4 regions of the Clostridioides sp. LIBA-6822 genome follow, and region 1 is predicted to be linked to each of the others. Evidence: riboswitches for the same ligand, from Rfam matches in the RefSeq annotation. Region 1 holds a riboswitch; each other region holds the start of a gene.

The links. Region 1 has a riboswitch for lysine ahead of ACTG48_RS17205 (YfcC family protein). Riboswitches for the same ligand answer to the same signal wherever they lie in the genome.
Region 2: another riboswitch for lysine. It lies ahead of ACTG48_RS17975 (aspartate-semialdehyde dehydrogenase); the one in region 1 lies ahead of ACTG48_RS17205 (YfcC family protein).
Region 3: another riboswitch for lysine. It lies ahead of ACTG48_RS08795 (Na+/H+ antiporter NhaC family protein); the one in region 1 lies ahead of ACTG48_RS17205 (YfcC family protein).
Region 4: another riboswitch for lysine. It lies ahead of ACTG48_RS11125 (aspartate kinase); the one in region 1 lies ahead of ACTG48_RS17205 (YfcC family protein).

Annotation. Positions count from the first base shown of each region.
Region 1 is NZ_CP196995.1:3,624,671-3,633,042, reverse strand. It holds gene ACTG48_RS17230 (ABC transporter permease) at 1-635, shown strand, start outside; gene ACTG48_RS17225 (ABC transporter permease) at 637-1,473, shown strand; gene ACTG48_RS17220 (ABC transporter ATP-binding protein) at 1,488-2,438, shown strand; gene ACTG48_RS17215 (ABC transporter ATP-binding protein) at 2,422-3,186, shown strand; gene ACTG48_RS17210 (class I SAM-dependent methyltransferase) at 3,313-4,131, shown strand; lysine riboswitch at 4,253-4,432, shown strand; gene ACTG48_RS17205 (YfcC family protein) at 4,580-5,971, shown strand; gene ACTG48_RS17200 (M20 family metallopeptidase) at 5,985-7,172, shown strand; gene ACTG48_RS17195 (glycerate kinase family protein) at 7,454-8,372, shown strand, end outside.
Region 2 is NZ_CP196995.1:3,803,112-3,811,483, reverse strand. It holds gene ACTG48_RS18005 (exosporium protein) at 1-190, shown strand, start outside; gene dapB (4-hydroxy-tetrahydrodipicolinate reductase) at 397-1,152, opposite strand; gene ACTG48_RS17995 (SPFH domain-containing protein) at 1,484-2,473, shown strand; gene dapD (2,3,4,5-tetrahydropyridine-2,6-dicarboxylate N-acetyltransferase) at 2,717-3,433, opposite strand; gene dapB (4-hydroxy-tetrahydrodipicolinate reductase) at 3,623-4,372, opposite strand; gene dapA (4-hydroxy-tetrahydrodipicolinate synthase) at 4,439-5,326, opposite strand; gene ACTG48_RS17975 (aspartate-semialdehyde dehydrogenase) at 5,443-6,444, opposite strand; lysine riboswitch at 6,622-6,795, opposite strand; gene dapA (4-hydroxy-tetrahydrodipicolinate synthase) at 6,873-7,754, opposite strand; gene ACTG48_RS17965 (L-serine ammonia-lyase) at 8,077-8,372, shown strand, end outside.
Region 3 is NZ_CP196995.1:1,832,793-1,841,164, forward strand. It holds gene ACTG48_RS08770 (siderophore ABC transporter substrate-binding protein) at 1-293, shown strand, start outside; gene ACTG48_RS08775 (putative bifunctional diguanylate cyclase/phosphodiesterase) at 762-2,621, shown strand; gene ACTG48_RS08780 (TerD family protein) at 2,689-3,288, opposite strand; gene ACTG48_RS08785 (MetQ/NlpA family ABC transporter substrate-binding protein) at 3,391-4,188, opposite strand; SAM riboswitch class I at 4,300-4,405, opposite strand; gene lplA (lipoate--protein ligase) at 4,496-5,482, opposite strand; lysine riboswitch at 5,742-5,918, shown strand; gene ACTG48_RS08795 (Na+/H+ antiporter NhaC family protein) at 6,055-7,785, shown strand; tRNA gene ACTG48_RS08800 (tRNA-Leu) at 7,895-7,975, shown strand.
Region 4 is NZ_CP196995.1:2,287,946-2,296,317, forward strand. It holds gene ACTG48_RS11105 (pseudouridine synthase) at 1-661, opposite strand, end outside; gene ACTG48_RS11110 (AI-2E family transporter) at 853-1,938, shown strand; gene ACTG48_RS11115 (outer membrane protein assembly factor BamD) at 2,084-2,740, opposite strand; gene lysA (diaminopimelate decarboxylase) at 2,945-4,237, opposite strand; gene ACTG48_RS11125 (aspartate kinase) at 4,255-5,448, opposite strand; lysine riboswitch at 5,530-5,698, opposite strand; gene ACTG48_RS11130 (hypothetical protein) at 5,810-6,427, opposite strand; gene ACTG48_RS11135 (hypothetical protein) at 6,598-8,298, opposite strand.

The DNA.
Region 1 (8,372 bases):
CCTTCTCTTTATCTTTAATGGCTATGTTTTTTGTTATAGTATTATCTATACCATTAGCTATAATCATGGCTCTTAAAAAGGATTCAGCTATAGATAAGATTGGTACTTTTGTATCATTATTTCTGACTTCTATCCCAGGATTTTGGTTAGCAATTATCATGCTAGGTATATTTTGTGAAACTCTTAGGTGGCTACCTACGAGTGGGTATGGAACAATTAAACACTTAATAATGCCTGGATTTGTTTTAGCAGCTGGTACAATAGGAACTGTAGCTAGGTTAAATAGAGCAACTTTAATAGAAAGTATGGGACAAAACTATATAACAGTAGCAAAATCTAAAGGATTGCCAAATAGGATAATTACTTTTAAATATGCTTTTTTAAATTCTTTAATGCCTATTGTAACCGTTTTAGGAAACTATTTTGGTGCAATTTTAGGAGGTTCTACAGTAGTTGAGGTTATTTTTAGTATTCCAGGTATGGGAAGCTATGTAATACAAGGAATAATGAGTAGAGACTATCCAGTTGTACAGGGATACGTACTATTTACAGGAATTATATTTGTATTATTTAGTTTAGTTGTGGATATATGTTATCTATTTCTTAATCCTAAAATAAGGATAGGAGGTAAATGATATGGAGAAATTTAAAGGAATGTTATTTATACATAAAGTAGCTTTTTTAGTGTTAATAATTATGATACTTGTTGCTTTTTTTGCACCTAAATTAGCTCCATATGACCCTAATAAGGTGCAAATGGCGGATAGGTTAATGGGAATATCTAGAGAGCATATACTTGGGACTGATACTCTAGGAAGGGATATTTTAAGTAGGATATTGTATGGAGCTAGAGTGTCTATATCTTTAGCATTTGTAGCAACCTTATTAACAATGATATTTGGAAGTTTTGTAGGTATAGTAGCAGGGTATTGTGGTGGTATAGTAGATATGATAATTCAGTCGATTGTAAATATATTTCAAGGTCTTCCAAGTCTTAGCTTTATGATTGCTCTTGCTGGAGTTCTTGGTCCAGGAATAAAAAGTTTATTAATAGCAATAGTATTTACTTCTTGGGCTGGGTTTTCAAGAGTAGTTAGAGGAGAGGTACTAAAGGTAAAAGAGGAAAAATATGTTGAAGGTGCAAGAGCATTAGGTGCCAGCCATCTTCATATAATTTTTCATTATATAATTCCAAACATATTTGCTCCATTTATAGTACTATTTACAATAAGAATAGGGAAGAGTGTACTTTCTATGGCATCGCTAAGTTTTTTAGGATTAGGGATACAACCTCCACAGGCAGATTGGGGAGTTATGATAAATGATGCTAAAACACATTTTAGAAGTTATCCTAATTTGTTGCTGGCACCAGGCTTTAGCATATTATTATTGTGTTGTAGTATAAATTTAGTTGGTGATGCGCTAAGGGATATGTTTGATGAAAAAATCAACTCTTTAAGTCAATATCTTTAGAAGGAATCAAAAATATGAGCAGAGATATAAATATAAAAGATTTAAAAATTTATTTTAATACTAAAGAAGGAAAAGTGAGAGCTGTAGACGAAGTATCTGTAACTTTTCAAAGTGGTAAAATTACAGGAATTATTGGAGAAACTGGTAGTGGAAAATCAGTACTAGGATTGGGAATTTTAAACCTTGTATCCAATAATTCAATTGTCTCAGGTAGCATTTTATATGAAGACAAAGATTTATTAAAACTTAAGGAAAAAGAACTCAGAGAAATTAGAGGAAAAAAGATAGCATTAATACCACAAAATCCGTCGAGTTCTTTTAATCCAATGTTAAAGGTAGGAAGTCATATTAATGAACTTTTCTATTATCATGCAAAAGAAAAAAAGAGCTCATGTAAGAGTAAGAGCTTAGATATATTAAGAAAATTTTCATTTTCAAATACTGATTTAATTTACAATTCTTATGGTTTCCAACTAAGTGGAGGAATGAGCCAAAGAGTATTGGCAGCTATAGGGACAGCACTAAACCCAAACTGGATAATTGCAGATGAACCAACTAAAGGGCTAGATGCAATAATAAGAAAACAAGTATATGAGGTATTTTGTGATTTAAGAAGTAATATGGGTGTTAGCATGATACTTATAACTCATGATTTAATGTTAGCCAAAAAACTTTGTGATGAAGTTATGGTTATGTATGCAGGGAAAATCATAGAAAGGGGTTCTAAAGATAGTGTATTTAATAACCCTTTACATCCTTATACAAAAGGTCTAATTGATTCACAGCCAAATAAAAAATTAATGCCTATTGATGGGATAGCACCAAGTCTAACAAACTTACCAAAAGGATGTAGATTTTTTCCAAGATGTAAAGTTGCAAAAAAATCATGTTCTGATTATGAGCCAGTGCTATTTGATGTAAATAGCTCAAAGGTGAGGTGTTTTATTTATGATAAAAGTTTGTAATCTTTATAAGGAGTTTAGGAGCGGAATAATTAATAAGAAAATAGTTAAGGCAGTAGATGATGTATCATTTGAAATAGAAGAAGGAAAAACCTTGGGTCTTGTAGGAGAAAGCGGATGTGGAAAATCAACTTTATCAAGGCTTATTTTAAGACTTGTTAAATCTGATGGAGGTAAAATTTATTTTAATGGTAGAAATATAAGTAATTATAATTTTTCTCAGATGAGGAATTTAAGAAAAGAGATGCAAGTAATATTTCAACATCCAGATTCAGCTCTAAGCCCTAAGAAAACTATATATGATAGCCTTGTAGAACCATTAAAGATTCATAAAATCTATGAGAAGAATAAATCAACAGAATATATAAAGGAATATTTAAGTTTTGTTGGAATCAGCGAGGAAATCTTAACTAGATACCCATATCAAGTCAGTGGAGGACAAATACAAAGAGTTGCTTTAGCCAGAGTCCTTTTATTAAAGCCTAAATTTATAATATTGGATGAGCCTACATCAATGTTAGATGTATCTGTACAAGCTCAAGTTGTACAAGTTCTGAAAAAAGCTCAAAAACAATTTAATATAACCTATTTATTTATATCTCATGATATAGACTTAGTAAAGGAATTTAGTGATGAAATTGCAGTTATGTTAAATGGTAAGATAGTTGAAATTATAGGTTCCAAAGAATTATATAAAAGTGCAAAGCATACTTACACTAAAGAGCTTATTGAGAATTTTATTAATTTTTAGAGCAGAGTAATCAATTATTTAGTTAAGCACTTAATTAATATAGCATTAATTTAGTAAAAGTGGTTTACTTTGATTATGGAAAATGATAAGTCTCAACCTTAACATTTTTAGAAAGGAAGATTAATCATGTATTATAAAGATATAGATTTCGAAAAAAAATGGCATGAGTATATTGAAAATAAAGAAGGATATGCAAAGGAAAGAGCATTTGATGATGAGGTGGAAAGACTATTTTTTAAAAAATTATCTCATAAGTATGATGATAATCCAACACTTTATGATTATTCAAAAGAAGTATTTGATTTTATTGATAAATTAATAGATGAAGGAAAAAATCTTATAGAAATTGGTGCAGGTACAGGTAAATTTACTATACCACTTTCTAAAAAATGCAAGGTCGTAACTGCTAATGATTTTTCAAGGGATATGCTTGATGTACTTGAACAAAAGATTAGGGAACATAATATAACTAATATAAACACAGTACAAGGTAAGTGGGAAGATGTCAATATTGAGTGCAGTGACTACATTTTATCTGTGAATTCACTTTATAGAATTTGGAATATTAAAGATGCCTTGAATAAAATGAATAAGTTGGCTAAAGAAAAAGTAATTATAGTAAGGGCTATTCAAAAGCCATTATTCAATGACTTGTATATTGATTTAGGGGAGAAAGATAGAACCTGCCCAGATTATATATATATTCCAAATATACTACATTCTTTGAATATATGTGCAGACACAAAGTTTATTGATGTAGAAAATGAAATTGAATTTGATAGCATAGAAGATATACATCTTAAAATGGAAACTGAATTAAATAAAAAGATTAATTTTGGTGAAGTGGTAGATAAATATATAGATAATATAGAAAAAAGAGAAGATAAATATATTTTTAAACATAAAACTAAAGTTATAATTATATACTGGAATAGTATAAATTAAACTTGTCAATGTCATTAAATGTAAGTATTATTATATTGAAAATATTTACAATCTCGACATATTATGCTACAATTATTTACAATAAATAAAATTTAATAAGCATTACCTCATCTAATAAAAAGATTGAGGTAGAGGTTGCATTTACTAAGATTAATATTGAAGAGGTCGGAAACCAATGAAGCAATATAAAAGGAGTAAGTGCCGAAGTGCTAGTGTCCAAAGCTAGTGCTGGGACTGTATTTAATAAGTACAGTACTGTCATCAAAATCAGCCCGAATTTTGATGGAGAGCTATCTTAGATAAGATAAAGGGAAGATGTAGGTATGTTGTATTTAGCACATTTAGCTCAACATGTATCCATGTTGAGCTTTTTTACATCTATGCAAAATAGGATAGAAAAGGGATGCAATAATAAAATATTTTAATTTAAAAAGTGGGGAGATTACAAATGAGCAGTTTAAAAAAGAAGAGGTTTAGTATGCCACAGACACTTACTATAATATTCTTATTAATAGTGGTAATGGCAGTTCTTACTTGGATAGTACCAAGTGGAAATTTTGAAAGGGTAGATATAGATGGAAGGTCAGTTGTTGTAGCTGGAACTTATGAAAAAGCACCATCAAATCCACAAGGTGTTACTGATGTATTTTCAGCTCCTATAAAGGGATTTATAGATGCAGCTGAAGTAGTTGGATTTGTTTTGATAGTTGGAGGAGCTTTTGGAATAGTTAACAAAACAGGTGCAATAGAAGCCATTATAGCACACACTGTAAATAAAATGAAGAAGTTTCAATTTTTAATAATACCTATATCAATGATTTTGTTTGGTCTTGGTGGTACAACTTTTGGAATGAGTGAAGAAACATTACCTTTTTATATGATATTTATTCCACTTATGACCAGCATGGGATATGATTCATTAACTGCGGTGGCAACAGTGTTTATAGGAGCAACAGCTGGATTTGGAGCGGCAACTACTAATCCTTTCTCTGTAGGAATAGCACAGGCATTGTCACAAATAACACCAGGTTCTGGAATAGAGTTTAGAGTTGTTATGTTTATAATATATATGGCTATATCTATAGGATTTGTTATGATGTATGCCAATAGAGTTAAAAAAGACCCTAAAAAGTCTTTAGTACACGATATATCACTAAATCAAGAATCAATGACTAATACTGATACAAACATAAAAGAATTTACAAAAAGAGAAGCCATGGTAATAGCAATTTTCGTAATAGGTATGGCAATTATGATATTTGGAGTTTTAAGGTTAGGATGGTATATAACTGAGATTGCAATGATATTTACAGCAATAGGTATAATATCAGGAATAGCGTCAGGGCTTAAACAAGATGAAATAGTTAATTCATTTATAAGTGGAGCAGGAGATTTAATGACAGCTGGGTTATGTATAGCATTTGCACGTGGAATCGTAATAATAGCAGAAAATGGATTTATAATAGATACAATTTTAAATTCTGCAGCAAATTTATTAAATGGACTACCAAAAACTATATTTATAAATTTAACTTTCTTGATAGAAGGTTTAATAGCATTTTTAATACCATCAGCATCAGGACTTGCATCACTTACAATACCTGTACTTGCACCACTTGGAGACTTAGTTGATGTATCTAGACAAATGATAGTTACAGCTTATCAATTTGGTATAGGTGTAACTAACCTAATAACACCTACATCAGGTGTTTTAATGGGAGCACTAGCAGTAGCTAATATTCCTTGGTCAAAGTGGGTTAGATTCGTAGTTCCTCTAATGGTAGTATTAACAATTCTTGTAATGGTATTCTTGACAATAGGATTATATCTAGGATTCTAATAGGAGGTAAGTTATGATAGATAGTGTAAAGAAAAGAGCCTATGAGATAGAGAATGAACTTGGAAAAGAAATTGAAGAAGTATGTGATTTTATATTCAATAACCCAGAACTAGGCGAAGAAGAATATATATCATCAAAGTACTTAGTAGAGAAAATGAAGGAATATGGATTTGATACAACTTATCCGTACTGCAATATGGATACTGCTTTTAGAGCAGAATTAGGAGATAGTGATGGTCCTACTATAGCATTTTTAGCTGAGTATGATGCACTTCCTGGATATGGAGAAGATAAAGAGCCAGGTCATGCTTGTGGACACAACTGGATTGCGGCATCTACACTAGGAGCCTGTATAGTATTAAGTAAGTTAAAAGAACATTTTAAAGGAAAAATTGTATTAATAGGGACACCAGCTGAAGAAACAACAGGAGGAAAATGTGACTTAGTTAAAGCAGGAGCTTTTGACGATGTTGATGTAAGCTATCAGATGCATATAGAAGCGTTCAATAATATAAACTGCAAGGCTTTGGCAATAGATTCATTAGAGTTTAGTTTTGAAGGGGTATCAGCACATGCAGCTAGTCATCCTCATATGGGAGTTAATGCATTGGATGCAGTGCAACTTACTTTTGCTGGAATAAACGCTTTAAGACAACATGTAAAATCAGATGTTAGAATACATGGTATAGTTTCAAATGGAGGAGAAGCCCCAAATATAGTTCCAGAAAAAGCAGCTTGTAAGTTTTTTGTAAGAGCTGCTGAAAGAAGTTATTTAGATGAAGTAACTAAAAAAGTTATAAACTGTGCAAAAGGAGCAGAGTTAATGACAGGAGCTAAACTTTCTTATAGATATTTTGAAAATTCTTTTGACAATATAATAAACAATAAAGTACTTCAAAGGATAACAAAAAACAATTTAATCGAAGCAGGTATAACAGATATACTAGAAGGGAAAGATGGGCCAGTAGGTTCTACAGATATAGGTAATGTAAGTCAAGTTTGTCCTACTATGTATACAGAAATAGCTTTAGATATAAATCCAATGGTATATGTTCATGAAAAAGAGTTTCTAAATTATGCAAATTCTGAGGAAGCTTATGATAAACTTCATAAATCAGTAAAGGCAATGGTGGGCTGTGCATTGGAGATTTATCTGGAAGATGGGCTACTTGATGAGATTAAGAAAAATCACTTAAATTAATTTAAATTGAAAATAAAACAAAGAGGTATTACCTAAAAATTGGTAATACCTTTTTTATATGATGGAAGTGAAGGCTTGCTATAACCAATTTGGGTGTATAAAGAGAAACATGTATGATAATAATTACGTAAATAGTTCTACAAACGAAAATCTATTTAATATATATTTGTATTTTTACAAAATAAAAATAAGATAAATAGTATATGTTATATACAAAGAGAGATGTAGGGTATAAAATAAAAATGAAATTATTCTTATAATAAAATAAGGAGTAGATAAATATGAAAATATTAATCTCTATAGATTCCTTGAAAGGAAGCTTATCTTCAATAGAGGCAGCGAATGCAATAAAAAAAGGAATATTAAAAGTTAAAAAAGATGCAGAAGTAAAGATATTACCACTTGCAGATGGTGGAGAAGGAACAGTAGATGCTTTAGTTCAAGGAATGAATGGTGAAAAAGAAATCATAGAAGTTACTGGTCCAATAGTTAAAAAAGTAAATGCAACATATGGATTATTAAAAGAGACAAATACAGCAATAATAGAAATAGCTCAAGCATCAGGACTGACATTGGTTCCAATTGAACTTAGAAATCCTTTATACACTACAACTTATGGTGTTGGAGAAATAATAAAGGAAGCAATAAATAAGGGATGTAGAAACTTTATAGTAGGTTTAGGAGGAAGTGCCACCAATGATGCTGGAGTAGGTATGCTTCAAGCCTTAGGATTTGAGTTTTATGATGAAAATAACAAATTAGTAGGATTAGGTGGAAAAGTTTTAAATGAAATAAGACATATAAAAATAGATAATAGATTAAAAGTACTAGATGAATGTAATTTTAAAATAGCTTGTGATGTAAACAATCCACTGTTTGGGAAAAATGGAGCTGTACATATATATGGCTCTCAAAAAGGTGCAACAGCAGAAATAATTGAAGAGTTAGATAATGGGCTTAGAAACTTTGCTAATGTAGTCAAAAATGATTTAGACAAAGATATAGCAAATGTGGAAGGGGTAGGAGCAGCAGGAGGGCTGGGTTTTGCGTTTTTAGCATTTTTAAATTCAAAGTTAGAATCTGGAATAAAAATAATATTAGAAGAGATTAAATTAGAGGAAGAGTTAAAAGGTGTAGACTTTGTTATAACTGGAGAAGGTAGATTGGATAATCAGACTGCTATGGGAAAGGCACCAATAG
Region 2 (8,372 bases), 180 kb from region 1:
CTTTAATGGAACAGCTCAAAATAACTTTGTAGCAAAAGCAGTAAATACACTTACCTCATCAGATGTAAGTGTAAGTTTAAGTTTTTTAGTTGACGCTAGAGCAGCAGCAATAACTTTAAGTTTTACCTTTGGCTCAGGAACAACAGGTACTTCTCCATCTGGTTATGTATCAGTGTATAGAATACAATAATTTATATGAGAAATAAAAAACTATAAGATAGTAAAAGATATTATTATATATCAATAAGTGAAATAATAGATAAGAAAATATTTATATGCAAAAGAAATAGATAGAAGTTATAAACTTTAGAAATATGTTAAAATCTCAATCTATTAAGTATTCAAATTTTAAAATATGGATATTTAAATAGATTGAGATTTATTATGTATAAAAAGCTATCCTAATATATCTGACATTTTATAAAGTCCAGATTGTTTACCAACTAAGAATTTAGCTGCGATTATAGAACCGTTTGCAAATACCTCATCAGATTGAGAATGATGACTTAATGTAAGAACTTCATTATCTCCTGCAAATATAACGTCATGGTCGCTGATTATATTACCACCTCTTATAGAGTGTATTCCAATTTCGTTTGCTTTTCTTTTACAATCTCTACCATATCTTCCATGTGTGTTTATACTTTCTGGTAATACTTCTTTAATTGCATTTGCTATCATAGTAGCAGTTCCACTAGGAGCATCTTCTTTTCTATTGTGATGTTTTTCTATGATTTCAATATCAAAGCCATCTAGCATTTTTGATGCATCTTTAACTAATTTGATTAAGATATTCACTCCAAGAGATGTATTTGATGACAATAATACAGGAATACTTTTTGATGCTTCTTCTATTCTGTTTAAATCACTCTCATCATAGCCAGTAGTGGCTAATACCACAGGTGTATTATTTTTTAGTGCATATGATAATATTGGCTCTAAAGTTGCATGATGTGAAAAATCTATTATGACATCAGTTTTTTCAGTTACATCAGTCATTGTTTTATAAAGTTTTGTATCACCATGACAACCTTTTTCATCAGCAGACCTAGCTACACCACACACTAGTTGTAATTCACTATCCTTTTTTACACATTCTGCTAATACTCTTCCCATTGTTCCATTATAACCGCTAATTATAACTTTCAACATAAATTCCTCCTATGAAATTAATAAAAATTTGTTGTATTACTATAAGTTTATTTTATCACTAATATAATCTATATAAAATAATATTAGTGATAATAGGGTTACAATTTACTGGATATTTAAAAAAGTGTACTCAAATTTAATATATATTAAATATAAGTTCATATTTCATAAAAGGCATTTAAAAATTAATATTGATATATTAAAAATACTAAAGATATATATAGGTGAAAATTTAGAGTATTAACTTTAAATTCAACATTTAGGGCATTAAAAGTGATATTATTAAATTAGAAATATCTTAACTTAATACACGAATATGGGAGTGATAGATATGTTAAAAGAAGAAAAAACTTATCAAGAGAAAGAAGCGAAAACATTTAATGGAGTAGTGGCTTTGATAATGATTATCTTGTTTTTAATAGTTTCAATAAGCATCATGGTTTTTGGAATAATAAAACTTGATAATGGTTTTGCTGGGATAGGCTCACTTATGCTAATTTTAGGGCTTGTATTTATACTGGTAGACTTTATCCTATGTTTTGGTCTAAAAATGATTAATCCTAAAGAAGCTATAGTTCTAGTTTTGTTTGGTAACTATTATGGAACTATAAAAAAAGAGGGATATTATTGGGTAAATCCATTTTGTTCAGCAATAAATCCAACATCATCGAGAATTAATGTATCAAAATCTTCTTCTGATGAAAAAGTAGATATATCATCTAATCCAAGAGGGAAAAAAGTATCTTTAAAAACGATGACTCTTAATAATGAAAAACAGAAAGTTAATGATTTACTAGGGAATCCAATTATAATAGGAGTTGTTGTAATTTGGAAAGTTATAGATGCAACTAAGGCTGTGTTTAATGTGGATAATTATAATACATTTTTATCTATTCAATGTGATTCAACTATTCGTAATGTTTCAAGACTTTATCCATACGATGTGTCTGAAGATGGAGATGAGAAATCTCTTCGTGGTAGCAGTCAGGAAATAGCAGATAAATTAAAAGACGAATTACAATCAAGAGTTGATATTGCAGGAATTGAAGTGTGTGAAGTGAGAATTACTCACCTTTCCTATGCACCAGAGATTGCAGCAGCGATGTTACAACGTCAACAGGCAGAGGCTATAATAGCAGCACGTAAAAAGATTGTTGAGGGGGCTGTGAGTATGGTAGAAATGGCACTAACTAATTTAAGTGAAAATAATGTTGTAACTTTAGATGAAGAACGTAAAGCAGCTATGGTAAGTAATCTATTGGTGGTTCTTTGTGGTAATAAAGATGCACAACCAGTAGTAAATAGTGGTTCGATGTATTAATCTAAGGTAAAGTTAAGATAGTTTAAAATGCTGAATAAGAATGAATAAAATACAATAAAAATAAGTAATCAGATTTAGTAAAATAAATAAACATAGTGGAAATAAGCAGTCGGATTTGATAAGGATAAACAAGAATAAAAATAAGAAACTATATTGAATAAATTAAATATTATAAAAAGAGGGTGTCTCTAATGAATTAAATTCATGTTGAGACACCCCTTTGCTTATACATTACTTATTTAATTAGTCTAAATTTCTAAGGTCATCCATAAGTTTAGTCTTGTCAGCCGTTTTTTCATCTTTCATTTTTATAACTTTAGCAGGAGAACCAGCAACAACAGCACCAGCTTCTACGTCAGTAGTTACAATAGCACCAGCTGCAACAACAGCACCTTTACCGATTCTAACACCTTCAAGAATAACTGCATTAGCTCCTATTAAAACATCATCTTCAACTATAACAGGAGTAGCAGAAGGTGGTTCTAAAACACCAGCAACAACAGCTCCAGCACCTAGATGAACATTTTTACCAAGAGTACCTCTAGCTCCAATAACAGCATTCATATCTACCATAGAACCTTCACCAATAACAGCTCCTATATTTATAACAGCTCCCATCATGACAACAGCATTTTTTTCTATAGTAACCATGTCTCTTATTATTGCACCTGGCTCAATTCTTGCATGTTCACTTAAAGTATTTTTTAGAGGAATAGCAGAATTTCTTCTATCGTATTCTACATGAGTATCTATTATATCTTTACCATGTTTATCTAATACTTCCATTATATCTTCATAGTCACCTATAAATATATAAGAACCATTGCATCCAAATACTTTAAATTTATCAGTTGATTGGAAATGTAAAGAGTTAGTATTTACATATACCTTAACAGGTGTTTTCTTTTTAACTTCTTTTATATATCTTGCTATTTCATAAGCATCGTTTAAATTTACCATTTGTTAATTCTCCTTGTATTTCATTATATTTCTTTTATTATATACTTATTTATCAATTTTAGTATATACTTACTTTTCATTATTTACATTTTATTTTACAGATTTTTTATTATATAAGCATAGTATCAAATAAATTTATCTATTGTATATATTTGAGTTATACTGTGTATTCTCATTATATTATTGTTATTATCCTAACATGCTGTCCATATTATAAAATCCTGGTTTTTGTTTAACTAAATATTTAGCAGCAGCTATAGAACCACTTGCAAAGATACCACGAGATTGTGCTTGATGGCTTATTGTAAGTACTTCATTATCTCCAGCAAATAGAGCATCATGTTCACCAACAATGTTTCCACCTCTTACAGCATGAATACCAACTTCGTTTGGTTGTCTTTTCGCACTACGACCATATCTACCATAATTATTTTCAACGTTTGGTAAAACATCTTTTATAGCGTTAGCAATCATAACAGCTGTGCCACTTGGGGCATCTACTTTTCTGTTGTGATGTTTTTCTATTATTTCTATATCAAATCCTTCTAATAATTTAGCTGCATCTTTAACCAATTTTACTAATACATTTACACCAAGAGACATATTATATGATTGGAATACAGGAATAACTTTAGCCGCTTCATGTATTTTGTTCATTTCTTCATCATTATATCCAGTAGTAGCGATTACTAAAGGTGTCTTAGTTTTTAAAACATAAGATAAGATATTATCTAAATTAGAGTGATGAGAAAAATCTATAACTACGTCAACTTTTTCAACTATAGTGCTCATATCTTCATAGATTTTAAGGTCACCTTCACAGCTATCCATACCTCTAGCTGCAACACAAACTAATTCTAATTCACTATCTTCTCTTATAGTATCGGCTAAAATCTTACCCATTTTTCCATCATAACCAGTTGCTATAACTTTTAACATAATTTCCTCCTATGATTAAGGGCTAACTTTTGACCAAACTTATTTTTTACCATGCATCAATTTTTACTATGCATTAACTTTTAGTCCAAAGTTAACTAATTCTTTCTTTAATACTTCTAAATTTGCTGGGTCCATTTCTGCTAGAGGTAATCTTAAATCTCCAACATTGAATCCTAATAAATTCATTGCAGTCTTAACTGGTATAGGATTTACTTCTATAAATAAAGCTGCGATTAGAGCATCCATACCAAGTTGTAATTTTCTAGAACCTTCTATATCGCCTTCAAAGAATTTGGCTACTAAATCGTGAGTTTCTTGAGGGCAAACATTAGCAAGTACTGATATAACTCCTTGACCTCCTAAAGACAATAAAGGAAGTATAGTATCATCGTTACCAGAGTAGATAGCAAAGTCATCTGGTACTAAGCTAGCTATTTCTGCAACCTGTCCTAGGTCTCCACTAGCTTCTTTTACAGCAACTATATTATCTATTTTAGCAAGTTCAACTATAAGGCTAGGGCTTATATTTACACAAGTTCTTCCAGGGACATTGTAAAGTATAATTGGAAGTTTGACACTGTTAGCTATTGTTTCAAAATGACGTTTAAGTCCAGACTTATTAGCTTTATTGTAATAAGGAGTTATGATTAATAGAGCATCTACTCCTAATTTTTCAGCTTCTTGGCTTAGATTAACTGAGTGCATAGTATCATTAGAACCACTTCCAGCTATAACAGGAACTCTTTTATTAACTTTTTCTACAACATACTTAATAGTAGCAAGTTGTTCTTCATCAGTCATAGTATTAGCTTCACCAGTAGTACCACAAGATACTATAGCATCAGTACCATTAGCTATTTGGTATTCAACCAATTCGCCTAATTTGTCAAAATCAACTTTGTTATCCTTTGTAAATGGTGTAACTAGAGCAACAGCAGAACCTTTAAATATCATATAAAATCAATCCCCTCTTTTTTATTTTTGTGTTTTATATTACAGTTACTTCTAATGCTTGTTTTTGTGTTATTATTAATATTTTACAAAATTATATATTTATACAATTTTGCATATTATACTAAATCGTATGATAAAGCCATTTCAGCTATTTGAATTGCATTAGTTGCAGCACCTTTTCTTATATTATCAGCAACAACCCAAAGATTTACACCATTATCAACACTAAAGTCTCTTCTTATTCTTCCAACAAATACTTCATCTCTATTGTCAAATTCTACAGCAGTTGGATATTCATTATTAGCAGGATTATCAACTACTACAACCCCTGGAGCTTCTTCAAGTGTTTTTACCAAACCTTCTAATTCAAATGGATTATTAAATTCAACGTTTATAGATTCACTGTGACCATTTCTTACTGGAACCCTTACAGTAGTTGCAGTTATTTTTAAGTCGTAATTATTAAGTATTTTCATAGTTTCATTTACCATTTTCATTTCTTCCTTAGTATATCCATTTTCAGTAAATGAATCTATATGAGGAAGACAATTGTAAGAGATTTGATGAGGGTAGAATCCAGTAGGATTACCATTCATTCCTTGCTCTAAATCCTCAACTCCTTTAACACCAGAACCAGATACAGCTTGGTAAGTAGAGTATACTACTCTCTTAATTTTGTACTTATCATCAAGTGCTTTAAGAGGAACCATAGCTTGTATAGTAGAGCAGTTAGGATTAGCTATTATGCCTTTGTGTTCTTTTATTGCCTCTGGATTTACCTCAGGAACTACTAAAGGCACATCTGGGTCCATTCTCCAGTGACTAGAGTTATCTACTACTAAGATTCCATTTGATGCTGCTATTGGAGCATACTTTTCACTAATACTTCCTCCAGCAGAGAATAATGCTATTTGTATACCTCTATCAGTAAATGAAGTTTCCTTCAATTCTTCTACTATATATTCTTTACCACCAAATACTACTTTAGAACCAGCTGATTTAGAAGATGAGAATAAAAATAGATTTTCTATTGGAAAATTTCTTTCTTCTAATACTTTTAAAAATGTTCTACCTACCATTCCAGTAGCACCAACTATCGCTACATTTACTTTTTTCATATAAATTCACCCCAATTTTAAATTATTAAAACATTATTTTATTTGATTTTAGTTATACAAGTAAGATATGTTAATATTTTTATATATCCAAAAACTTTAATATTATATTAACAACTTTAATTATATACAAAAAACGTACAAAGGTATACTTTGTACGTCTAATTTATCACTCAAAGTAAACCCTGTAGCTCATCACTCATAATATAAGTGACAGTATTACACATGTTATGTGTAATCCCAGAAAATATAATTGCAAGAAATATTTTCTTCGGCTGTAAATCCTTTTTCCAATCATTAACGCCTGCCAGCTACTATTGGATACTCTTAGTTACAGCTACCTCTACCCTAGGTTAATAGGATATTAAAATTTGATTATTCTAATAATAATACATATTTAAGAAAAAATCAACTTATTTATATAAATATTGCTAAAATTTAAATCCAAAATTTGTAATTTCTTGTTTTAATACATTTAGATTAGTTTCTTCCATTTCAGCTAGAGGAAGTCTTAAATCTCCAACATTAAAACCTAAAATATTCATGGCAGTTTTAACTGGCACTGGATTTACTTCTATAAATAAGGCAGCAATTAAAGCATCCATATCAAGTTGTAATTTTTTTGAGCCTTCAATATCACCTTCAAAGAATTTAGTTACTAAATCATGTGTTTCTTTAGGACATATGTTAGCAAGTACAGAGATAACACCACTTCCACCTAATGATAATAGTGGTAAGATAGTATCATCGTTACCGGAGTATATAGCAAAGTCTTTAGGTACTAATTTAGCTATTTCTGCAACTTGAGCTAAATCTCCACTAGCTTCTTTTACAGCAACTATATTATCTATCTTAGCAAGTTCAGCCACAACAGATGGCTTTATATTTACTTTAGTTCTTCCAGGTACATTATATAAAATAATTGGTAACTTAACGCTATTTGCTATTGTTTCAAAGTGAAGTTTAAGACCTTTTTCATTAGTCTTATTATAGTAAGGAGTTATTATTAAAAGACCATCGACTCCTAATTTTTCAGCTTCTTGACTCATATGAACAGACAACATAGTATTGTTTGAACCAGTACCTGCAATGACAGGTATTCTTTTGTTAACTTTTTCAACTGTATATTTTATTACAGCAAAAATTTCAGATTCACTCATAGTAGTTGCCTCACCTGTTGTTCCACAAACAACTAGTGCATCTGTGTCATTCTCAATGTGGTATTCGATTAATTCACCTAATTTTTCAAAGTTGACATTATTATCCTCTGTAAATGGGGTAACTAAAGCAACAGCAGAACCTTTAAATAACATATAATCAAATCTCCTTTTTTATCTAAATTTAATTTTTTAAGTACAATAATAATTATAGTACAAATTAATTAATTTTAATAGGTATAGTTAATATCTTAACTGTTTAAATAAGATATTTATATTATATTAATATTACAAAAATTTGAAATAAATGTTTTATTCTCAAAATATGCATATTAATTTAATAAAATATACCAAAATGGAAATAAAAAATAAATTTTATGCGAATTTAATAACTAATAATTAATATATTTAGGTTATAATAAATATGTGCGTAAAATCTAATAATAAGTAATAATACGGAAAATTTAGGAGGAATAATATGGATACTTTAAAGGAACTTTTTAAAATAGGAAGTGGGCCTTCAAGTTCTCATACTATGGGGCCACAAAGAGCAGCAGAAAGATTTAAAAATGAAAACCCAGATGCAGAAAGTTTTAGAGCAATATTATATGGTAGTTTGGCAGCTACAGGAAAAGGTCACTTAACTGACTATATAATTGAAAAAACTATAGCACCTAAAAAAGTTGAAATTGTTTGGGAAGAAGATATTATAAAAGATTTTCACCCAAATGGAATGAAGTTTGAAGCTTTAGATAAAGAAGGAAATGTAACAGC
Region 3 (8,372 bases), 1.8 Mb from region 1:
AAGATAAAAATATAAAAGAATCAAGTCATGGTCAAAACATTACTTTTGAGTATATAGCAAAACAAAATCCACAAGTTATGTTTGTTATAGATAGAGGAATAGCTACAGGTAGTGATGTAAAAGCAGGCTCAACAGCAAAAGCTGTTTTAAACAATGATGTAATAAAATCTATGGATGCATATAAAAATGATAACATAATATATTTAGATTCGCCAACATGGTATGTAAATGATGGAGGTCTAACTTCTTTAAATAAAATGATAGATGATGCGTCACAAGCAGTTAATAAATAAGTCTATTATTTACGATGAACATGTTTTATTTATTGCTATTTAATCAGCCACTTAAAGTGGCTGATTTTTTATAGTTTAAATAATAATGTGAATTATAATAATATAAATATATTCAAAATATAATAAAATACAAAGTTATACTAGACAAAAAGAATAATTTTTAAATATAATTGAATTATATAGATATATAGGTTGTCGCAATTATATAATTTTAAGCAGAGTTTTATAACTAAAAGTAATATAAACTGTATCTAAAAAAAGAGTGATTTCTATAAAAACGTTTTTGTAAATAGATATAATACTAAAAATAAACTATGTAAAATAAGCATTTCTATATCTTAATTGTATAGAAATTTTTATTGGAATTTCATGCTTCTTATTTGAAAAAATGATTATACACAACTTTGTTGAGTTGATTATAAAGAATATCTAATACATGAAAAACTACATAGAGGATAGGGGTATTTTATGAAGAGAGTTTTGAGGGTAACTATCTTAGTCTTATTTATTTTATTAATTTCTATAAGCTCCATTTCGATTAAATTGATTCGTAATATTGCGGACTATGGAAAACTAATTAATTATGTTGGTATCGTCCGTGGAGCGAGTCAACGTTTAAGCAAATTAGAGATGGACAATCAACCAAATGATGAGTTAATCGACTATATAGATGGAATTTTACATGAATTAATTACAGGGGATGGAAAGTACGGTTTGGTAGTTACCGATTGCAAAACATATAACGATTATTTATTTTTACTAGAAAAAAAGTGGAAAGATTTAAATAGTGAAATAGAAAAAGTAAGAATGAATGAAGAAAACAATCATTTATTAGACACAAGTGAAGACTTTTTTTATCTTGCAAATAATACAGTGTTTGAAATAGAAAATTTTTCTAAAGAGAAAAGTGATTATCTAATGACTTTAATAATCATTATATCTATTATAGGTATGTTAGCATGGATTATATTGATTATACAATACAATAGAAAATTGATTAGTTTGGAAAAATTAAATGTAGATTTAAAAAACATTGCGTATAAAGATGAGCTCACAGGAGCAAATACTATAGAAAAGTTTAAGCTAGATGCAAATCAAAATATTTATAAGTATAAAGACAAGAAATTTGCTGTATTCTATATTGATTTTGAAAATTTTAAATACATTAATGACATATTTGGATATGATTATGGTGATATGATATTAAAACGATATGCTAATCTTATGATGAATGATATTGGAAAATATGAGATATTTGCAAGGGAAATTGCAGATAGATTTATTGCTTTAAGGTGCTATGTGGATAAGGCAGACTTAGTGATACGACAACGAGTTGTAGATGAGAAACTGATTAATATTACGAACGAAATTAAAAACAAATATAACATTACGATTGTCAGTGGAATTTGTTGTATTGAAGATGTAATTGAAAAACTAAACATAGATGATTTAATAAATAGAGCAAACTTTGCACAAAAAACTGTTAAAAATAAACCAGGTACTAATTATGCTTTTTACAATGAAAATATTCGTAAAAAAATGATTGAAGAAAATACAATCAAAAGTAGAATACATGAAGCCATTGAAAATAAAGAATTTATAGTTTATTTTCAACCCAAAGTTAATTTACATAATCAAAAGATAGATTGTGCAGAAGCTTTAGTACGTTGGTTGACTCCAGATAAAGGTATCATATCTCCTGCAATATTTATTCCAATACTGGAAAAGGATTTTTTTATTGGTTTGGTAGACAAGTATGTTTTTGAAGAAGTTTGTAGATGGATTAGAAAGAGATTAGATGAAAATAAACCATTTGTTCAAATATCAGTTAATGTTTCTAGAATACAGTTTTATAATGCCAAATTTGTGGAAACTTATTCAGAGATAAAAAAGAAATATAATATACCTCAAAACACTATAGAAATTGAATTTACTGAGAGTGTTGCTTTTGAGAATCAAGAACACTTTTTGGAAATTATACATGACTTACATAAAAATGGATTTACTTGCTCTTTAGATGATTTTGGAAAAGGGTATTCATCTTTGGGTGTCTTAAAAGATTTACCATTTGATGTTTTAAAACTTGATTCTATGTTTTTTAATGCTAGCTTAGACAAAGATAAAGAAAAAACAGTAATAAAAAATATTATACATATGCTAAAAGAATTGAATATTACAACAGTTGCAGAAGGTATTGAATGTAAGGAACAAGTTGAATTTCTAAAAGATGTTGGATGTGATTTAGTACAGGGATTTGTATTTTATAGACCAATGCCCATGTTAGAATTTGAAGAAATATTGGATAAAGAATTTATTCATAATAGTTAGAAAGTAAATAATTATAAAAAAAAGAGACTGTGAGTGAATTTACTCATAGTCTCTTGATAATATGTACTTATTTTCTTCCTGCAACCCATTTTAAGCCCCAATGAAACTCATTGTCCATTTCTTTATGGCCTTTAAAGTATTTAATGACTTTTTCAACACTGAATGTCTCATCATTTACATTTTCTATCAATGCTATTGAACACATGTTATAGCCATTTTTATGTTCATCAAGTTTAACAACTAAATCTGAATCTTGTTTTTGTTTGATTGTTACAATTCCATCAGCCTCAGACCAATTAGCTACACCTTCATAGATAAAAGCATAAATAAGTATTCTCTTTATTTCTTTTATTTTATTACCATTTATTCTTATATTTTCTCCTTGTGTATTGCTACCTGTTCTGTCATCTCCATCTAATTGAGCAAAAGGGGGATTCTCTAAACTACCAAAAGAATTACCTAATGCTTGTACAGCACCTTTTACACCATTTTTCATTTCAAACAGGCAACCTAAATCTAAATCTATATTACTGCTTTTTAGAGAGCCAAAAAAACCTTTTTTTTGTATTTTTTGATTCCAATTTAAATTAACTAAGATTTCACCTAAATCACTATTTTCTTTTTTTGTAAGGTTTATTTTTTGTCCCTTTTTTAATTCTATAGCCATAGTAATCTTCCTCCATAAACATAGATTTACTTAAATGGTAGCACTTAACAAGTCAATATTCAACAAGATTAGAATAATAATATTAAAATTATACTAAATATACTAGAAAACAGGAATTACAATTCCTTTGTATTTCTCTTCAATTATACTTCTTGCTTTATCTGATGTAAGAACATCTTGTAGAACTTTAATTTTTTCACTATCTTTATCTTCAGTTCTAAATGCCAAAAGATTTGCATACTCATCATTTATAGGAGCTGTATAAAGTCCATTTTTCTTAGCATCAAGACCAGCAGGTACTGCGTATGTAGTATCTATAAATGCAGCAGTTACGTCTGGAAGAGAAGATGGAATCTGAGCAATATCCAATTCTTTAAATTGTATGCCTTTTGGATTTTCGATTATATCTTTAGGACTAACTAGTCCATCATCTTTAGGTAAAGTTAAAAGCCCAATACTTTCAAGATATCTAAGGTCTTTAGAACAAGAAGATGGATTGTTGCTTATTGCAATTGTATCTCCTTTCTTAAATTCATCAATAGATTTTATCTTGTAAGAGTAAAGTATTGCTGGGCATACATATAGTTTTTTTCCAGCCATTATTTTATATCCTTTAGCTTTGACAGCCTCTTTTAGATAAGGTTCATGTTGGAATAGATTTGCATCAATTTCTCCATTATTTAAAGCTTCGTTTGGAAGTATGTAATCATCAAAATTCTTAATTTCTAAGGTATAACCTTTTTCTTCGATAAGTGGCTTTAATTCTTCTAATAATTCTCCACCTGGTACTAAAGTAGCACCAACAACAATTTTTTTGTCATCGTTAGCTTTAGAGCATCCAACTATAGATAAAGTGAAAACTAGACATAATAATAAACTTAATAATTTTTTGAATTTCATATAAATTCCCTCCTGAATATGATTGATTAGTTAAAAATAAAATACCCTCTTTTATCACACTGCAAAATAAAATAAGCCTGAGTTTAAACTCAGGCTTTAAAAGCTAATTTAGACTCATCTTTCAGTATAATACTGCAGGATTTAGCACCAATGTATATAAAAATATACTGGTTGCTGGGTTTCATAGGGCCAGTCCCTTCACCACTCTGGATAAGAAGTATCAATTTTTAATTATGTTATAAATATTATCATGATTTTTTATATATGTAAACACAATTTTATAAATATTTTAAAATCTTTAGTATTTCTATTTAACACCTAAGATTCCAGAAACTAAAATATCAGTATCAGCACCTAAGAAATAATCATTTATTTCAATTGAATTTAAAACATTTCTTAAAGCATTTTCTTCATGCTTTGTGCCAACAAGTTTGTCTTCCACAAATGAAACATCACGTTTTCCAAAAAAATCTCCAAAAAATTTTATAGTTGTTATTATGCCTTTATCAACATTTAGATTAAACTCAACATTTCCACCAGAATATTTTAACTCATTTGAAAGAGTATATTTTGGTGAATTACCAAAGTTCCAATCCCAAGTTTCATATTTTAATTTAGTAAGTTTTTCTATTTGTTCTATGTCATACTTACTTAAACAATAATTAGTATTATCAATATTAGTTTTAGATAAATAATCCATAATTGCATCTTTAAATTCCAGTATATCCATTTTAGATTTTAGATGTTCACTTATATTAGTTACACGAGATTTTACAGATTTTATTCCCTTTCCTTCAAATTTTATAGGCTTTACTTTTAAAGCTTTTGAAAGGTCGTTTATCTCAGATGAAAATAACAACGTACCATGGTGCATTACCTTGTTTTTGTAGTTGTACTGGGCATTTCCAGAAAATTTCTTACCATCTATAAGAAGGTCATTTCTTCCAGAAAATTCAGCGTTGACATCTAATGTTTTAAGCAAGTCTATTATTGGTTGAGTGAATCTTCTGAAATCACTAAAGCTATTATTATTGCAAGCTATGAATGTAAAATTTATATTTCCTAAATCGTGAAATACAGCTCCACCACCAGATTGTCTCCTAACGACAGGTATAGAATTTTCTTTTATATATTCTAAATTTATTTCAGAAAGTGTATTTTGATTTTTTCCAACAATTATAGAAGGTTCATTCCTCCATAAAATAAATAAGTCTTCGTCAAGATTTTTAAGAAGATACTCTTCCATTGCTAAATTGAAGTAAGGGTTTGTCTTTTCATTGTAAATTAATAACATTAAAGTAATTCCTCCATATAAATGATAAAATTTTTTTGTTGGTCTTAGTACAATTAATTTTATAATTCGACAATAACTTGAAAAGTCCTTTAAATTAGAAGTTTTAAACAAGAAGATAATCGTGTATTAATAGAAGTGCCCATTAAACAAAATCATAATAAAATGGAATTTAATGTAAAAAATAAAAAGGATTTTTAAAAACTACCTTGCAAAGTTTAAATAAATAATATATACTCAAAATATACTTAATAAAAGTGAATAGAAGGGTAGAGGCGCAATAATCTATCAGTACTAATAATGAGTTAAGCACAGAGATTTATTAGGAAAGGAGATATTGCCGAAGTTTTATAATCGATGCTTTAAGATTATATTGCTGGGGGTACATAGAAAATATGTACAACTGTCACAGGTTTATTTGTGGTGAGCTATCATTTAAGGAATTATATTATACTTATTTTAATATTGTTGATGTATTGTAATTTTTAAGCCTTGAGTGTTTAGCACTTAAGGCTTTTTTAGTTTTATCAAATACCCTGTACAATTCACAAAACTAAAAAGAGAGGGAGATTTATATGAGAAATAAAAAAATTAATATTATTTTTCTGACGACAATTATGTTCATAATGTCAACAGTAATGGTTTTTGCGGAGGAAGATATAGACACTATTGCACTAGCTAATGCAGAAAAATTTGGAATTTTAACTTTAATACCACCATTAGTTGCTATAATACTTGCATTTATAACTAAAAACGTAATAATTTCCTTACTTATAGGAATTCTTTCTGGTAGTTTTATAATTAAAGCTAGTGGTATAAATGTGTTTGCCACACTTATACAATCATTTTTAGATTTAGTGGACAGAGCTTTGGTATCGCTATCAGACCCATGGAATGCAGGAATAATACTACAAGTTCTAGCAATTGGAGGAGTAATAAATCTTGTTGCTAAAATGGGAGGAGCTAAGGCTATAGCTGAAGCACTTGCCAAAAGAGCGAAATCAGCAAAAGGTACACAACTTATAACATGGTTTTTGGGTCTTTTAGTATTCTTTGATGATTATGCTAATTCATTAATAGTAGGTCCTATGATGAGACCTGTTGCAGATAAAATGAAAATATCAAGAGAAAAATTAGCCTTTATAATAGATGCTACAGCAGCACCAGTTGCTGGATTAGCCATAATATCTACATGGATAGGTCTTGAAGTTGGTTTAATACATGATGCTTTTGAAAGTATAAGTGTGGATGTTGATGCATTTGGTATATTTTTAAATACAATACCATTTAGATTTTATAATATATTAATATTAGCGTTTATTGTAATATCAGCATTATTATTAAAAGAATTTGGGCCAATGAGAAAGGCTGAGATAAAATCTAGAAGTAGAAAAGTTGGTACAGACCTTGATGAAGGCGTAGAAGAATTAGATGATTTAGCTCCAAAAAATGGAGTGAAATTGAGTGTGTGGAATGCTATAATTCCAATTGGAACATTAATAATAGTTGCTTTAGCATCATTCTATTATAGTGGATATACATCTATAATGGAAGGTGAAGATAAAGCTCTAATACAACTATTTACAAATTCACCATATTCTTTTGGGGCAATAAAAGAAGCATTTAGTGCATCTGATGCATCTAGAGCATTATTCCAATCTGCACTTGTTGCAAGTTTAGTTGCTATTATAATGGCTGTAGTAAAAAAGATTTTTACAGTATCAGAAGCAATTGATGTCTGGATAGATGGAATGAAAAGTTTAGTAATTACTGGTGTAATATTAATACTTGCATGGTCATTGAGTTCAGTAATAAAAGAATTAGGTACAGCTAAATTTTTAATACACTTATTATCAGGCTCACTACCTCCATTCTTATTGCCAAGCTTAATATTTGGTTTAGGAGCAATAATATCTTTTGCTACTGGAACAGCTTATGGAACTATGGGTATACTTATGCCACTTGCAATACCACTAGCATACTCATTAAACCCTGATATGTCCTATGTAATAGTAAGTACAAGTGCAGTTTTAACAGGTGCAATATTTGGAGACCATTGTTCTCCAATTTCAGATACAACAATACTTTCTTCAATGGGAGCTGGTTGTAATCACATAGACCACGTTAATACTCAAATGCCATACGCTATATTTACAGCAATAATCACTATTGTATTTGGATATATACCAGCTGGATTTGGATTACCAATATATATAGTATTACCAGTGGCTATAGCTGCGATATTTGTGGGTATTCAAATAATTGGTAAGAAAGTTGATGAAGCAGAGATAGAACTTGCAGAATAAGGATATAAATAAATTTCACCTTTTATTATCATTGTTTTGTTAGTTTTTAGATAATTTTAAAAAGTTATTGAAAATAATAGCGAAATATAGTAAAATAAAAGAGTGATAAGCGGATGTGGCGGAATTGGCAGACGCACTAGACTTAGGATCTAGCGCCATTGGCGTGGGGGTTCGACTCCCTTCATCCGCACTCTACAGTGCTTAGTTGTGCTGAAAAAAAAACTGGGGTTGCTGGCTTTCGGAGTGGGCTATCCCGTTTTTATTTTTTGAGAAATAAACCAAAATACAATATGAATATATTTCTAAAGATATTTTCTAATAAATATACAAAAGCACATTAAGTGCTTTTTTTGTTGTCTGAAAATGTGTTTACATATAAATTTTAAGACATTTGTTAAGAATATAAAATCTATAATAACGTATTTCTAATAAACAATTTAAAGTCACAATATAATCTGTTTTTTATAAACTTATAAAAAATATATCTGTTTAATAAGTTTAATTTTATTTAAAAATGCTCTATTTCAAAATCTTATTTTTCACAAAGATAAAATTGCAAACGATTCTATTGTGTGTATGAATATATC
Region 4 (8,372 bases), 1.3 Mb from region 1:
CAACTTTTATATCTTTTAATACTATTTTACCTACAGAAATCCTTCTTAAGTTTAAAACTGGATGATTTATAGCTTTACACATTTTTCTTACTTGTCTATTTCTTCCCTCATGTATAGTTATTTCACACACAGAATAATTCTTTTCTTTATTTTCTTTAGTTACTCTTATTTCAGCAGGTGCTGTTGTGTAATCTTCTATTTTTAATCCTCTCTCAAATTTTTTTATTTCATCATTACTTATGATACCCTTCACACTTGCTACATATGTTTTATTAATCTCATGTTTTGGATGAGTAAGTTTATATGTTAAATCCCCATCATTAGTAAGTATTAATAATCCGCTAGTCTCATAATCTAGTCTTCCTATTGGATATACTCTTTCTTTTATATCTTTAATTATATCTATTACACTTGGTCTATTAAACTGATCTTTTACTGTAGTTATATATCCTTCTGGTTTATTTAATACTATATAGACATATTCTTCGCTTAGTTTTATTTTTTTATTATCAAGTTCTACTATATCTTTTTCTTCCTCAATGTTAAATGATAATTCTCTCACTACATTTCCATTTACTTTTATTCTTCCTTCAAGAATAATTTCTTCTGCTTTTCTTCTAGACGCAATTCCACAAGATGCTATATACTTATTAATTCTCATACATAATCCTTTCTTATCTTAAATTATATGTTATTTAATATTTTTATCAATGTTAATTTTGCTACATTATTATACTATACTAGACCTTAATTAAAAACAAGCCAAAAAATTATTTAATTTTCCTAAATAATTGTAATTTCTTTTCACATACTATTAATATGTAATAGCTGATTAAACACTATTTTAAGGAAGTGATTAATATTTCAAAAGAAAATGTAAAATACTATTTAATAGTTGTGTTTATTGGAATTTTATTTTTTAAATTTGTTAATACTCCATCAGATTTTATATCAAGCATTGAAGGATTCTTAAAGTTTTTTGGCCCATTTTTTCTAGCCATTTTGCTTGCTTTGCTTCTAAATCCATTAGTAATGCTTTTTGAAATAAAATTTAAAACACATAGGCTTTTAGCCATTTTTTTAGCTTATATACTTATAGGGCTTATTTTAGCTTTTGGCATTAGATTATTGATTCCATCAATTGCTAATACATTAAATAGGTTAATAAATGAAATGCCTCTGTATACTGATTATATAAACAATTTTATAGAAAAAAATATGTCAAACATAGATTTTTTAAAAACTTTAATTCCTCATATACAGCATAGCTTAGATAATGTATTGAAAGAGGCAAATAGTTTTATTAGTAGAGTTCCTAAAAACTTATTAGCCTATACACTTAGCATATCTTCTATGTTATTTAATATGACAATGGGATTTATACTGTCTATATATATTATATATGACAAAGAAAAAATTGCATTGGGATTTAAGAAATTACTATACTCTTCTACTGCTAGAAATAAAGCAGATGATATTATAGAATTCTTTAGGACTACTCACGATATTTTTTATGATTATTTAATTGGTAGAATATTAGATTCTCTTATTATTGGCATAATTGCATTCTTAGGATTTCAATTTGTTATTCGAATAGAAAATGCTTTATTTTTGGCTTCAATAATATTCTTAGGTAATATAATACCATATTTTGGCCCTTTTATTGGTGCAATACCTCCAATAGCTATGACAATCTTATATAATCCACAAAAAACTATATGGGTTGTTATATTTATATTTATATTACAACAATTAGATGGAAACTTTATAGAACCAAAAGTTATGGGTAATCAAGTTGGGATAGGTGCTATATGGGTAATTTCTGCAATTTTAATAGGTCAATCTTTATTTGGTTTTATAGGTGTTTTCCTTTCAGTACCAATAGCAGCTGTTGTAAAAACTTATGTTGATAAATATATAGACAATCGATTACAATAACTTATACTTATTGCACGCTTAATTTTTAATTGCAAATTAACTCCTTTCTATTATTTTAAAAAAATTAACTCTTAGCAAATTATGTTTGCTAAGAGTTAATTTTTTATAATACATATTTTGTTAATTACATATATGTATTTTATCTTTATTGATTATTTGAGTTTTGAGAATTTCCACCACTATCTGAGCCCCCACTAGTCTCTGGAGAAGGTGGTGTTGGTGTTGGATTATTATTTGGTTTTTCTTGATTCTGAGAAGAACCATTATTATTATCAGATTTATCATCATCTGATTTTTTATTGTCATTTTTAGAACTAGATTTATTACTTTTATTATTTCTACTGTAAGAAGTTTTCCTTGCATCAGATTCTACTCTATATCTATCTTCTCCTGCTGTATCTTTTGCCTTTTTCTTTCTTTGCTCTTCTGCTTCATTTTGCTCTTTTTCTAACTTCGTTAATTCTTCTTTCTTTTTGGTTGCTTCTTCTTTAATAACAGATGAACCATTTTTTATTTTCTCTATAAGCTTAAGTTCCTTAATTGCATCCTCGTAATTTTTTACTTCTTCAAACTCAATCATATTTGACATTCTCATAGCTTGCATGTACATAGCCCTTGCATTCTCATTAGTATTGTCTTCTTCTAATGCAGAGGACAATGATTCCATAGCTTTTTTATAGTCATGTTTTTCTAAGTATGTTTTTCCTTGCTCAGTTAAATTTATTTCATCTTTATTATTAAATGAACATCCTACAAGAAATATAGATAATATCGATATTAATAAAATTACTCTTCCTCTCATTAAACCCCTCCTTGTTATATACTTTAAATTTTATCATAATTAGGAAGTTTTTAAAATATTTTATATTTATTACAAGAAATTTGTTAGTAAAATGAAAAATAAGTAGATATGCTATGTATAACTACAACAAACTAAAAATTAATTTAGAGCTATATACACCTTAGCAAATCTACTTAAAATAAACTTTAATATTTAATTTTTATTCTATATTTCTAAAGACAATAAGTCTTCATAACTTTGTCTCTTACATATTATCTTGTCATTTCCATCAAATACTGAGACTACCGCCGCTCTTGGTATCTTATTATAATTCGAAGACATTGAATATCCATATGCACCTGTTGATGTTGTTATAAGTATGTCTCCACTTTTAATATCCATTATATCTATATCTCCAATCAATATATCTCCACTCTCGCAACATTTTCCAGCTATTGTTACATGATTCATAGTCTCATGGTTAATTTTATTTACAATACTACATTCATAACTAGCTTGATACAGAGAAGGTCTTACATTGTCTGTCATACCTCCATCCACACTTACATACACTCTAACATCTTTTATATCTTTTATTGAGCCTACTGTATACAATGTACTTCCTGCATTTGCAACTATTGATCTACCTGGCTCTATTACCAGTATAGGCATTTCTATTCCAAGCTCTTTACATGAACTTTCTGCTTTAGTGATTATAGTCTCACAGAATTCTTTTATAGTTTTAGGCTTATCTTCTTTACTATAATAAACTCCTACACCTCCACCTAAGTCAATTTCTGTTAATTGTATATTGAATTTTTCTTTTATTTCTTTTACCAAGTTCATCATTATATCTACTGTATCTATGTATGGCTCTACATCAAATATTTGCGAACCTATATGAGCATGAAGACCCACAAGTTTGATATTTTTGTATTCACTTAATTTTTCTATAGCTCTAAACAAATCTCCATTTACTAAGGCAAATCCAAATTTAGAATCTATCTGACCAGTTTTTATATAATCATGTGTATGAGCTTCTATGCCAGGTGTTATTCTAAAATATATCTCTTGAGTCTTACCTTTTTCTTCACATAGTGTTTCAATCAAGTCTAATTCATAAAAATTATCTACTACAAATTTACCTACACCTAAATCTAATCCCATATTTATTTCTTCTTTAGTCTTATTATTTCCATGGAAGAAAACTTTTTCCATAGGAAAGTTTGACTTATAAGCTGTATATAATTCACCTCCTGAAACTACATCTAGGCACATTTGTTCTTCATTTATAAGGTTACACATGTAAAGAGGTAAAAAAGCCTTACCTGCATAAGCAACCTTATTTTTTCCATCTTTTGCTTTAAAATATTCTACATATTCTCTACAGTTTTGTCTTACTAAAGCTTCATCAAATACATAAAGTGGAGTTTGATATTTTTTACTAAGTTCTAAACAACTCACTCCTCCAATATATAATTCATTATCATTTACGGTCATAGTTCCATGAAGTTTCATAATATCCTCCCCAAATTTTATATATTAAATACTTCTGCTATTTTCTCTATAGCTACTTGCTTATCATCAGAATTTATAGCACAAGTTATACGAATTTCTGATGTAGTTATAAGTTTTATCATTATACCATTTTCATTAAATATCTTAAATACTTTAGCAGCAACTCCAGAAGTATTTTTCATACCAAGACCTACTAAAGAAAATTTAGTGATATTATTATCAATTACTACATGTTCTTCATCTGTATATTTAGATACTATCTTTTTACATTCACCTAGTTCTTCTTTTGGAACTGTAAATGATACACTTATCTTATCTAAAATAGGTGCAGTTTGACTTATCATATCTACACTTATTCCAATAGTTGCTATATCTTCAAATAAACTAGATATATTTTCTGCTTTAAAATCTTTTATTGTTATAGAACTATCATCATCACTAGTAGCTAATCCTGTTATTACTTTATCCTCTAATTTCATGTCTTTTCCCCCTCTTATATATGTTCCTTTTACTGTACCACATGTACGTCCAACATAAATTTCAACACCATATTTTTGTGCAAGTTCTATACTTCTTGAGTGCATTACTTGTGCCCCTAAACTTGCTAATTCAAGCATTTCTTCATATTCAATCTCATCAAGTTTACTAGCTTTTGAATATTTTCTTGGGTCTGTAAAATAGATTCCATCAACATCTGTATATATCTCACATTTTCCATTTAATTTGACTGCAAGAGCTACAGCAGATGTATCTGAACCACCTCTTCCAAGAGTAGTTACATCACCATCTTCATTGATTCCTTGAAATCCAGTTACTATTACGACATTTCCTTCATCTAAACTATTTTTAATTCTATTTACATTTATATCATCAATTTGAGACTTTCCATGAAGACCACTTGTTTTTATATTTAATTGATAAGCATTATAACTTACAGCCTTACATCCAAGTGCATTTAATGCTATTGATAATAAAGAAGCTGAAATCATTTCTCCAGTAGACATCAATGCATCCAATTCTCTTTTACTAGGTTCATTACTCAATTCTTTAGCCAATTTTATATATTCATCAGTAGATTTACCCATGGCAGATACAACTATCACCATTTGTGGATTTTCTTTTCTTCGTTCTATTATATTTTCTGCAATTGATTTTATTTTATCAGTATCTGCTACTGAACTTCCACCATATTTTTGAACAATTATACTCATGCTTTTTCCCCCTCAAGTTAAATTTTGATAAATAAAAACGCCCAAAGGTATACTTTGGACGTGTAAATCTCATAGACCAAGTAACCTTGTAGCTCACCACTTTAAAAGTGACAGCCTTATACATATTATGCATAAGTCCAGAAAATCCGTCCGTCAACAAATTTTCTTCGGCTATAGACCCTTTCATCAATCATCAACACTTACCAGCTCTTATTGAATACTATTGAATATAGCTACCTCTACCCTAGGCTCATTATTTTTTAATTAATTTATTAATATAGTTTTATCACATTCTATATAATATTGCAACAATTATTTTACAAAATGTGGCAAATCCATAGTCTTCTTTTTTAAAATTAGCTTATATACAATTAAATAGTTTATTTAACCCTAAATCTATAAAATTTATGCTATACTCATTATCGTATCTCTCTAAGTCATTTAATTCAGATAGATTATCTGGCGTAACTACCAAAACGTTTGGCACTTTAAAAAATGGAATTGTAGATTTATCTATCTTTCTAGAAAGATTTTCATATTTAGAAATATCTATTTCATTATCTAAATCAACATCTACTAAAACTTGTTTTATATTACCAAATTGGTCTGTATATTCAATAAATAAATCATATTTCATATCATCCACACTAACATTTCGGTAGAATCTTTTTACATCACAACCTGCAGTATTGATTCTAACAACTAATTCTGACCCTACTAGAGCCTTTATTAAATCATCTCCCTTAAAAAGTTTACTACCATTTAAATAGTATACATATGAGAGGTCTTTATAATTATAATAATCCACATCACAAGGATATTTTTTTAATGTATACTCACTACACATTTTTCTCAAAGTTTTTTTAAAGTTTTTTTTATTATATCTCTTTTGGTCTCCATAAATCTTTCTAAATTGAGCTTCTGTAACACATCTAACCCTGCTAATTAAAAGCAATATCTCTTTTTCCATATTTGTCATAGTACATTCTCCTTGAAGTATTATTTGCAAAGTTGTACTAATATTATATTAATTTTATGACATTAAATTTACAAAGAATTGAAATAAAATAGCTAGTTTTTATAAAAATAAATTTTATAAAAACTAGCTATTAACATATTAAATACTATTTTCAGACTTTTTAAGTTAAACTATACATTCTCTTGATTTCCAGAATCTTGAGAGTTTGTATTTTCGTCAGTTCCTGTTCCCTCTTTTGCTTTTTTGTCTTCAAAGTTTGCAATATTTAGGTTATCAAATTCTGACATTTCAATTACACCAGATGCTTCTTTTGAATACGATATTTTAACTTTATCTCCAACTTGAGTCAATGGCAATTCACTAGACACTTTTGAAGTGGCCTTGAATATTATTTCTTTATTTGAATCTAAAGTTACATAATAATTAGTATTTCCGCCTCGTACATCTGGGCTTATTCTCGTTACTGTACCTTCTATGACTTCGTCTTTTAAGTCATTATCAAGTTTTAAATCATTTCCCTTAGACTCTAATGAATCTTTATAGTTTCTTAATGCTTCGTTTTTATCTTCACCTATACCAAGCACATTATAATCTTCAACAGATACAAATGCAACTCTTTTTACAAGACCAGCCTTATCTTTTAATGATGATACATATGTTGGCTGACCTAATATATTATACATTACAGGGAATGTTGCTTCATAATTTTTTTCTTGAACATTACCCTCAGCTGATTTCATCGCAGCTGTCTCAGTAGCTCCTGGTTGTTTATATAATCTAGCTTCTTTTGTTCTAGAGTCAACTAACATAAATCCAATTGTAGATTCATCTCCACCAGAAGATGTTATACCTGTATACCAATAAGACCTATTATCATTTCCATAAACTAGTGATGTTCCTTCTGTTGGTACTAATACTCCTTTTTCTGATATAACAGAATTTAAAAATCCATTAACATAAACACCCCAGTCTTTAATCTGGTCTGTTATAAATTCTTGTGGCTGGATTCTATCTACCCATTTAGGTGTATTCTTAACATTATAAACATTTATTTTTCCAGTTTCTGCGTCAACAGTGGCTATTCCTGTAGCATTTGCTCCTCCATAACCAATTTTATGCTCATATAAACTTACAACCCAATAAGGCTTCCCTTCATCATTTATTTCAAGGGTAAAATCTGTCATACCGACATTTACAATACCATGTATATATAAATGTCTTTGTAAATCTTGATGTAAGTAAGCTTCTGGTTGGTATACTATCTTTATTGGCTTTCCATCTATTTCTTGAACTAATTGAACATCTTGAGGATTACTTGCGGATACTTTTACATAACCACTTGTACCACTTAAAGATGTCACCCATTTAATTATGTCTCTATGAACAAGAGGTGCTACCCAGTACAACTCTCCATCCACATTTTGTATATGGAATTTTCCTAATTTTGACACACTACCTATAGCTGGAACTTCTCCAAGCTTTTTATCACCCAATTTCATGGCCATATCTTCATCTACAAGACGAATGTCATTTACACTAACAGGACTAATATCATCAGTAAATTTACTTTCAGTCACTTTTCCTAATAGTTCTTTATATGCCTTTGCATGAAACACAGGTGTAGAGGCTATAAAAGGTACAACTACAATATACACAAGTAAAGCTATTGCTATTGAAAAATTATATTTGGCAAGTTTAGATGTTCTTTCATTTCTATCCAACATCATATCCAATATTCCTGCCACAACAAAGAAAATTATTCCTACTGAAAATAAAGATGTGAAATCTAATCTAAGTACAGGTAATTTAATAAATGCATAAATTACTACAATTATTAGCGCAACTCCATATGTTTTAAGATATCGTTTCATTTAATACTCCTCTCTACAAAATGTTATTATTACTATTATATCCATATATTTACAAAAAATAAATATTTATCATA